Regions from separate parts of the Sphingobacterium sp. Ag1 genome, predicted to be linked through region 1. Evidence: riboswitches for the same ligand, from Rfam matches in the RefSeq annotation. Region 1 holds a riboswitch; each other region holds the start of a gene.

What was found. A riboswitch is a leader RNA that binds a small molecule or an ion and turns the genes downstream of it on or off. The one in region 1 is predicted to bind thiamine pyrophosphate.
Region 2: it holds a riboswitch for thiamine pyrophosphate, as region 1 does, so the genes downstream of both, AAW12_RS16830 (TonB-dependent receptor) here and thiM (hydroxyethylthiazole kinase) in region 1, are expected to answer to the same signal.
Region 3: it holds a riboswitch for thiamine pyrophosphate, as region 1 does, so the genes downstream of both, pnuC (nicotinamide riboside transporter PnuC) here and thiM (hydroxyethylthiazole kinase) in region 1, are expected to answer to the same signal.

Annotation. Positions count from the first base shown of each region.
Region 1 covers NZ_LBGU01000043.1:773,893-777,177, forward strand. Annotated here, with positions in the region: gene thiE (thiamine phosphate synthase) at 1-551, opposite strand, end outside; gene thiM (hydroxyethylthiazole kinase) at 541-1,344, opposite strand; TPP riboswitch at 1,424-1,516, opposite strand; gene AAW12_RS20540 (VanW family protein) at 1,580-2,422, opposite strand; gene AAW12_RS20545 (hypothetical protein) at 2,563-3,285, opposite strand, start outside.
Region 2 covers NZ_LBGU01000042.1:181,566-184,850, forward strand. Annotated here, with positions in the region: gene AAW12_RS16830 (TonB-dependent receptor) at 1-1,376, opposite strand, end outside; TPP riboswitch at 1,431-1,556, opposite strand; gene AAW12_RS16840 (amidohydrolase family protein) at 1,784-2,959, shown strand; gene AAW12_RS16845 (acylphosphatase) at 3,078-3,285, shown strand, end outside.
Region 3 covers NZ_LBGU01000044.1:272,035-275,319, forward strand. Annotated here, with positions in the region: gene AAW12_RS21940 (malate:quinone oxidoreductase) at 306-1,805, shown strand; TPP riboswitch at 1,820-1,964, shown strand; gene pnuC (nicotinamide riboside transporter PnuC) at 2,020-2,637, shown strand; gene AAW12_RS21950 (hypothetical protein) at 2,624-3,285, shown strand, end outside.

The DNA of each region.
Region 1 (3,285 bases):
TCTGCACCTGCTTTCCAAGCCTGTTCAGCGGTTTGCAAATTCATGCTGCCGATTGCAATCAATGGTTTTTCCGTCCTAGTCCTAAGTTGCTTTAAACCCGAAATTCCCCATTCGGTTACCGTATCCACTTTTGTTCTCGTTGAAAAAATGGGGCTTACACCAAGGTGGTCGACAGCGCACATTTGTTGACTTTCTAGCTGTTGAACAGCTTCTATGGACCAGCCTATGGTTAATTTGTCACCATATTTTTCGCGAATAGCGAGCGGCTGCACATCATTTTGCCCCACATGTATTCCCCATGCCTCGATTTTTGCAGCGATTGCTACGGCATCATTGATCACGAGCGGAATACCGTAATGATCGGTCAGTTTTTTCAAACGGATGGCTTTATCCAAAAATGTGGCCGGATCGTCAGCTTTTTCGCGTAATTGAATAAGATCGACTCCACCAATGATGGCTTCTTCGGCGACATTGAGCCAATGTTGAGGATAACAGTCCCGCTCAGAAATTACCAAATATAAAGGGTAGGGAAAAAGCGGATTAATGCGCATAACATTTGATCTTGAGCTTTGATTTTAGACGTTCTGCATTGAGCTGATAGAGCTCATCATAGAGGTTCAATTGTAGGGTACCCGGGCCAGTGGCTTTTTGGGCCGCGAGTTCTCCAGCCAAGCTCAAAATGGACACGCCGGCAACAGCTGCTTCAACATATTGGTCTGTAACACCTAGAAATGCACCAATAAGTGCAGTAGCACTACAGCCAAGTCCTGTTACTTGCGTCATTAAAGGGGCGCCATTAAAGACTTCAACCCTGTATTGTTCGGAAAGAATATAGTCTACTTCTCCGGAAATACAGATAATGGAGCCGGTTTGTTTTTGCAATAATTGGCCAAATCGGAGTGCATCCTTACTAGCTGTCGTGCTGTCGACTCCTTTTGTGTTCGGTTGGTTGAAATTGTACAGCGTCATGATCTCTGATGCATTTCCCCGAATAACCGTTGGTTTGAGATCAAGTAGATTGGCTAATAAATCATTGCGGAATGCCGATATTCCGGCACCCACGGGATCAAGTACCCATGGCCGTCCAATGGTATTGGCATGTTCGGTAGCAACCAGCATAGCTTCGGCTGTATCTTCACTCAAGGTGCCGATATTAATGACAAGAGCTTGCGCAATATCGACAACTTCGCGTACTTCTAAAGGACTGTGAACCATCACAGGGGACGCCCCTAGGGCTAAAAGTGCGTTGGCGGTATTGTTCATCACGACAAAGTTTGTGATGTTGTGTACAAGGGGTTTTTCAACCCTCAGCTGCGCTAATAAATTGATAATTGAATCTTCCATTCTTTTACATGTGCTAAGATGTACGGTGCGGCCTTGGGGGGAAGAAGAGCGATAGCCTGTGCAGAAGGAGTATGCTGTACAGTGGATTTTTGCTTTTCCCTACGCCGGTATAAACCGAATCAGGTTCAAAGGGACTATCTCAATTCTATACAGAATACCCCCAAAGCCATACCAAACTTAAACAAAAAAGTGGACTTTTCATATTTATCATTTTTCGATCACTTCGCTCGCTGAATTAATCGGTCGTATTTTGATCGGCACTAATTTCAGTATACAGGGTAGGGACGTAGGTGACTCGGGCGAAATTTTTGGTTAAAAGTTCTGTTTCTAAAATCTTTCCACCCTGAAACTTTAAGAACTTCTCGCGCCAAATCTCATTTTTACGAAAGAACTGATTGTCTATTTTGAGAAAGTGATGTTCTTTTTCAAAGACATGGTATGCAAAATCCAGCTCCTGATCGATCCTCAATTCGCCCTCTAAACATTTCTCTGTAAACCAGAGGTTGATCTGGAAGGTGTAAGGCGTGTTGTTGGTGAATTGATAATCACGGTAGTTATAAAATACGGTAGCCCCACTGCCGAATGGCAAAACACGACCATCGTCAGGAAAAGGATCGAAGGAGTGATGATAACGTTCGCTGACGGTGAGTGGACTATGGATAACAAGCCAATGGATGAGATTGGATATTTGACAGATTCCACCGCCAATACCCGCCCTTGCTTCACCGAAGGATAACTCCATGCCGGGCAGATACCCTTTCTTTACGGTGGGAAGCCCCACGAGTTTACAAAATGAAAAGGTTTCCTTCGGTCTGATCAGAATGCTATTGATCTGTGCTGCTGCAATTTTTAGGTTGGTCACTTTGTTGATCTGCAATTGCATATTATTTTCGCCCAGCTTTTTTAATAATACAGACTGATGCTTTTTAATACGAAAGGGAAGTTTTTCAGCTGATTTAACTGTGCTGTATTTTTTGTCGTCAAATAGCCAGACGGCTTTTCGCTGCATTCTTCTTACCCATACTGCAAAAAAATAGAGTATGGGGTGCTGTTGACTGATCAGTTTTCTTTTTTTCAATACGATGTTTATTTATCGCTATCAAAATTAATGCAGAAATCTATCTTTTGCCGCTTTTTTTGATTTTGTCCTGCGTTTTTACTGTATAAGGAGGTAGAACTTTTGTTCCATCGGGTGTATACTGTCTTTTCGGTCTATGTCTATTGCGGTTTTCTTGTTTGTACGTATTTGCCCGTGAGCTTCCCATGCCCGTTATAGTTCCAGTTTTCATACGTACAGTTTCCCAAATCTTTTACAATTGATTTTTGTTGCAATACTCCCTTGAAGTAGAATTCATCAACTGTTTCGTTGGCCCGGTAGGATCGCTTGATTTCCGCTGTGAGTTGGTCATTTTGGTCGAAGGTTTGGCGTAGTATATAATCACTTGTTTTCGGATCGCTATACGCATAACGGACCCGACTTTCCCTTTGATCATTTCTGCCCGACACCTCTTCGTTAATGCGATTCTGTTTGTCATAACTGTAAATGGTCCAATCTATCCGCTGGTATAAAAAATGAATGGATTCACTTTTTACAACCTGGAGTTTGCTGTTCAAGTGGTCTATTGTCGCTGTTTGTAATGTTGGATCGTAGGAAACAATGGCGTTTGGGAGATAACGGTAAATGGTGCTGTTGCTCCATTTGCTGTTTTGAAGGTACTGTATGGAGTCGATAAGTCCGAATTGATTATAGCATCTTTTGCTGAAATAATTATTTCCGCCGGAAAGATTGTTGGATGTGAGCTCTTTGCCTTCTTCATATACAGTCGTCACAATTGCTCCAGTTTCCACCTCATTTTCATCGGAAAACTGCTGCATGACGTACGTGCCGTCACATTGATTTTTACGCTGACTGTAGTAAAGAGGGAGAGCTGTATTGGCGAT
Region 2 (3,285 bases), on a different contig from region 1:
TCAAGTTGATCATTCGGTCTGTAATTCAGGGCATAGGTCATGCCATAAAAATAATTATCCAGCCATCTCCTGCGGACAAGATCCGTTTTTTGTATGGTATCTTTACCAATGATGACGTTAGGCAAACCGTATTTACTTAGTTTATCTCCCGGTCTCATTTCTTCATAGTAACCATAACCTCTTGTATAGTGTAAGGCTGTATTGAGCGTCAATTTGTCGTTCAGTATATTGGTATAATGAAGTTGATGATGTTTCTGCGTATAATTATCTGTTTGATTTTTATACGTGTATAGGTTATAATTCCGGCCAGCGTTCATGAAACGATCCTTCTCGGCACCGGAAATTTCGAGTGCATTATCAGCATAATCATCCATGCGCGACCGATCTCCTGTAATCAATGGTTCAGGAACGCCATTCCAGGCTTGATAGGTCTTTTCTTTTCCCCAGAATACAATTCCTTTTAAAATATGTTTTTTGCCATAATAGCCTCCGTCCACATAGAAAGATTGTAAGTCTGAACTACCTCTTTCGATGTAACCATCGCTACTTATTCGAGATAATCTGGCATTGAAGGCAAATTTGTCGTCAATTAGTCCGGTACCAACTTTGACCGTATTTTTCCAAGTATTATAAGAGCCAAATGAATTGTTGAGTTCTGCGTAAGGGGTTTCTACTAGAGTATTGGACTGAATATTCAATGAGGCTCCAAATGATCCGGCACCATTCGTCGAGGTCCCAATACCACGCTGAACTTGGATGCTCTCGGTAGAAGAGGCAAAGTCGGGAAGGTTTACAAAAAAGGAACCCATGCTCTCCGCATCATTTAGGGGGATTCCATTGAGTGTTACGTTGATTCGTTGATTGTCGGATCCCCTGATCGTCATTCCTGTATAACCTATGCCCGCACCGGCATCGGAATTCACCTGCACGGATGGGGTCTGATTTAGAAGAAATGGGATATCCTGGCCGAGGTTGTTACGTGTTATTTCTTCTTTGGAGATATTTTTAAAGGTTGTTGGGGCATTCCTTTTGGCACGGGTAGATTGAACAAGCACTTCTTCCATTTGAATGGTATTCGGTTCTAATGCTACGGTGAGCTCCAAATTGTCTTTAACATCCACATTTCGGCTCCATGTTTTATATCCAAGAGAAGATACCTGAATCTGGTGTTTACCTGTATTGATACGGTATAGTTTGATCAGTCCATTTGTGTCCGATTGGCCAGCGAAGGATGCTTGTCCATCTATGGATATGGAAACATACTGCAAAGGGGTCTGATTGGTATTGTCTACAGCTTTAATTGTCAGATTTTGTTGCGCAATGGCAATTTGGCTTGAAATAGTAGCTAAGGAGCTACAAATCAAAAATTTGATCATGGTAATGTATTTTGTTTGAGTTAAACAAATCATAGCAAGGGGTTACTATGACCGCACTATTTAACTAACCTCTCCCTACGCCAGCATTATCTGGATCAGGTGTACAGAATTTAATCTGTTGGGTATAATCTCAGCCTTTATTTGTGTTCCTGACAAAACAAGGCACCCCTATTCGATGCTGCGAATATATAAATTTAAAATTGAAATGAAGTATAAAGAAGTAATTTATGACAAATACAAAAGAGGGTATTTATGCTATTATTTCTTTTTGGTTAAAATTTTGTGCAAATTGTTGTTTTTGGTATTTATTGTTCTTTTTAGGTACCTTGGCATGAATTTTTCTACTAGGGTATGTATTCATACAGGTCAAAAATTTTTAGTTACTAAATTGATAGTGAGGAGATAAAATGTTAAAGTATTTAAGCGCTAATTATATTCTGCCGATTACTTCAATGCCAATAAAAGATGGCATTGTTTCGGTGGATGAGGAGGGGGTAATTCAAGGTATCTATGACCCAACTTCATTTACACCTTCAGATAAAGCGAAGGTTGAGAAATATGAAGGAGTGATAATTCCAGGTTTTATCAATGCACATTGCCACATTGAATTGTCGCATATGAAAGGTATTGTTCCTAAAGGTACAGGGCTTCCGAGCTTTCTCAGTAAGGTGATGACAACGCGGTCGGCGTCGATGAAAAAAATAGACGAGGCTATGGCAAAAGCCGATCGAGAGATGTACGAAAATGGTATTGTCGCAGTCGGAGATCATGCCAACACCGATAATTCCTCAAAATTGAAAGAAGATTCACAGCTCCTATATCACACCTTTGTGGAGGTACTCGGAATTGAACCTGAAGAAGCGGACTTTAAGTTAAAGGAGGCTAAATCGTTGACGCAGGAGTTTAGGAATGGGCATGTATCCATTACGCCGCACGCGCCCTATTCTTGTTCGAAGGTCCTTTTCAAAAAATTCAAGAAGATGGTTCCGGAAACAAATATTATCAGTATTCACAATCAAGAAAGTGAAGAGGAGAATAAATTGTTCCGTTATAAAATGGGAGAGTTCTTGGACTTTTATAAAAGTATAGGGAAAAACGCCGATGCGATTAAGGCACAGGCAAGAAACTCGATTCAGTCTTATCTTCCTTATTTACCTTACCCCAATAAATTATTGTTGGTTCATAATACCTATACCTCGCTGAAAGATCTGGATTTTGTAGAGCGCATGGATCGTGATGTGATGTGGTGTCTTTGTCCAAAGGCCAATCTTTATATTGAAGGAACATTACCAAAGGTTCAGAATTTTATGAATGCCGGACAGCGTTTAGTAATCGGAACGGACAGTTTAGCTTCAAACGACACATTGTCTATTTTGGAGGAGCTAAAGGTATTGCATGCGCACTTTGAAGATCTCGATTTCTTGCAGACCATTCAATGGGCTACAATCAATGGCGCTATCGCGTTGAACATTGAGGATGAATTTGGGTCACTCGAAGTGGGTAAAAAACCAGGGATTGTGTTGTTGCAAGGGATGGAACACATGCGCCTAAATGAAGATGTTAAGGTAAAACGTTTAGCGTAGTATTTAATTCCCTAAAACTTCTGTACTTTTGCTCTTATTGAATCGTCCATGGCTGTAATAACGAAACTATAGTCATGGTAAGTTCCATCTGACCGATGGAAGAAAAAATAAGTTACAGATGAAACATTTGAATATTTCAATAAGAGGTAAAGTACAAGGAGTCTTTTTTAGATTGACAACCAAGGCGGTTGCGGATCAGGTCGGTGTTAGGGGCTTTGTTGTCAATTTAAAAGATGGTTCTGTTTATATCGAGGGCGAGGGCGATGATTTTGCACTGGATTCATTGTTGGAGTTCTGCCAAGAAGGGCCCGAGGGAGCAATTGTTG
Region 3 (3,285 bases), on a different contig from region 1:
ACTGTATACGCTATTGCCCGTCGATGTTCTGCAAAAATGTTAAAACTATATTATAACACAAAATCTTTCGATAAATAACGGGTTAAAATAGAAAAACATTGTGTGCTGACCTGGTGTTTATCTTGGAGTAGGGGAGTGTTTTTAATAAACAATTTTAGAATTTTACGGTAAGCGATCGCTCACTTAGGATTATTTTAATAAATCAATGGTATTTTTGAATAAGTGGTTCTAAAAAGTACAGTTTTTTGACAAAAGACTTGGACGTTTACCAAAAACTATATTAAATTTGCATCAATCACAAAAACATGAGCAAAAAATCAAATAAAGAAGTTGACGTTGTTCTAATCGGCGCCGGTATTATGAGTGCTACTTTGGGTACTCTAATCAATGAATTAAGCCCAGACATTAATATTGAAATTCTTGAGCGTTTGGATGTTGTGGCTGCTGAAAGTTCTGACGCATGGAATAATGCTGGCACGGGTCACTCTGCTTTATGCGAGTTGAATTATACCCCCGAACAGAAAGATGGTTCTGTCAAGATTGATAAAGCAGTGAAAATTGCCGAGCAATTTGAAGTGTCTAAGCAATTCTGGTCCTATCTTGTTGATAAAGGCATTATTGCACAACCTGAAAATTTTATCCGTAGCATTCCACACATGAGTGCGGTTTTTGGTGAAAAAGACGCTAAATTTCTAAAAACAAGATGGGAAACGTTGACGACCCAAAATTTGTTTAAGGGAATGGAGTATACGGAAGATACAACATTATTGAAATCATGGATTCCATTAATGATGGAAGGACGTGCGGCAGACGAAAAAATCGCTGCAACAAAAATGGATCTCGGTACGGATGTGAACTTTGGTTCATTGACGCGTGATTTGATCGCAAATCTTGAAAATAAAGAAAATATTTCGATTTCCTTAAACCACGAAGTAATTGACATCGATCGTGAAGACGATGGTCGTTGGGAAGTGGAAGTCAAAGATTTAAAGACAGGAAAGAAGAGAGAAATCAAAGCAAAATTTGTATTCATTGGTGCCGGTGGTCACTCCTTGTTATTGTTGGAAAAATCCGGCATACCAGAAGCAAAAGGTTATGGTGGATTCCCGGTGGGAGGCCAATGGCTACGTTGTGTGAATGAAGAGATCATTAATACACACCATGCGAAAGTATATGGTAAAGCTTCTGTCGGTGCGCCGCCAATGTCGGTACCGCACTTGGATACACGTTATATTGATGGCAAGCAAGCCTTATTGTTTGGACCTTATGCAGGCTTCTCAACGAAGTTCTTAAAACAGGGGTCTTACTTCGATTTACCGGCTTCTATCAAATTGTCTAATATCCGTCCGATGTTATCAGCCGGACTTGATAATTTACCTTTGACGAAGTATCTTATTACTGAAGTCATGAAGTCACCTAAAGATAAACTGGAGTCCTTAAAACAATTTATGCCTACAGCTAAATTGGAAGATTGGGTCATTGAAAAAGCAGGGCAACGTGTTCAGGTCATCAAAAAAGATGAAAAGAAAGGTGGAATTTTGGAATTCGGTACAGAGGTAGTGTCTAGTGCCGATGGTTCTATTGCTGCGCTATTAGGAGCGTCTCCTGGGGCTTCCACTTCTGTTGCTATTATGATCAGCCTGTTGAAGAAATGTTTTCCTGAACGTGCCAAATCAGATGAATACCGTAAAAAACTACGTGAGATGATTCCTTCGCATGGGAAATCATTGAACGACGATGCGCAACTTTGTAAAGAAACGCGTACGCGTACGCACAAAGCGTTGAAATTGATTGCTATAGAATAATCAATTCGACCGAAAATATACTTATGGGGTGCTTGGAATGACCGTGGTCATTCTCGGCTGAGATTATACCCAATAGAAGCGATTGTACCTCCTTGTACAATCGCTTTTATATACCTGATCCAGGTAATGCTGGCGTAGGGATTTAATTTCAATCAAAATAGCCGTTTCTCTCCCATAGGTTTATTATGAATGACACGAAATAATAAACAAGGCGATGACTTCTGAAACAATTCTCGAAGCTTTTATAAAACAGATTCAACAGGCCACCATTGCGGAATGGCTAGGGGTATCCTTTGGTGTTTTACAAGTTTGGTTTTCCCGGCAAAATAAATCCATCAATTACATTTTTGGGATTATTGGGATCTTAATTTCTGTATACGTATTATTCCATGCGAAACTATATGCCGAAATATTGCTACATCTCTATTATTTGATCATGAGCATCTATGGCTGGATCTATTGGAAATATAGTCGTGACGTAGCTACGCCCATAACACACTGTGAGCCGAAAGAATGGTGGATAGTCGGGGGAATTTGTGCCGCCGGTTTTCTCTTGTTTTATTTCGGATTGGTACACTTAACAGATTCTGATGTACCGCTTTGGGATTCTGCAGTTTCCTGTACAGCTTGGGCAGGGATGTGGTTATTGGCAAAGCGGAAGATAGAAAACTGGATATTGTTGAATATCAGTAATCTGATGGCAATTCCTTTACTGATCCATAAAGGGCTGTTTCTTTATTCGGGCTTGACGTTATTTTTATTTGTTATGGCATTTAGTGGGTATTTTAATTGGAGGAGAATAATACGTGAAGAAAGATATGCAATTCAATAGCGAAGATATCGCTATACTGAAAGATAATCAGGCAAAAGGAATTCAGCAGAAAACGTTGTCAGATGGACAATTGCAGCTGATTTACCGTCGGAAGTGGTTTAAGATTTGGGTTCCCCGTGCATTAGGTGGATTGGGGTTAAGTGTACCTGAAGGACTCAGTTTATTGGCTGAGCTGGCTTATTGGGATGGGGGATTAGCCTGGACAGTCACGTTATGTTCAGGAGCAAATCTCTTTGTCGGTTTTATTGATCCCCTTATAGGAAATCAAATTTTCGAAACGGATCGGGTTTGTTTCGGGGGTAGTGGACAGGCATCTGGTACTGCTACGCGTGAAGGGGACCACTATCGACTCCGTGGTTTCTGGAGATACGCTACCGGAGCACCGCATTTAACCCACTTCACATTAAATGCCGCAATTCAGGAGGCGGGAAAACCCGTATTGGATGAAAAGGGTGAACCACTGATCAAGTCATTTTTTGTCGATCGGGATCATGTACTGATTCACTATGATTGGGATACATTTGGATTGGAGGCTACGGCTTCGCATTCTTTTTCACTTGAAGACATTCTTGTCGATGGTAGGCAGTCTTTTGAGATTGATGCGGCAAAAAGTGCACGTGGCGAGCCGTTGTACCAATATCCCTTTAT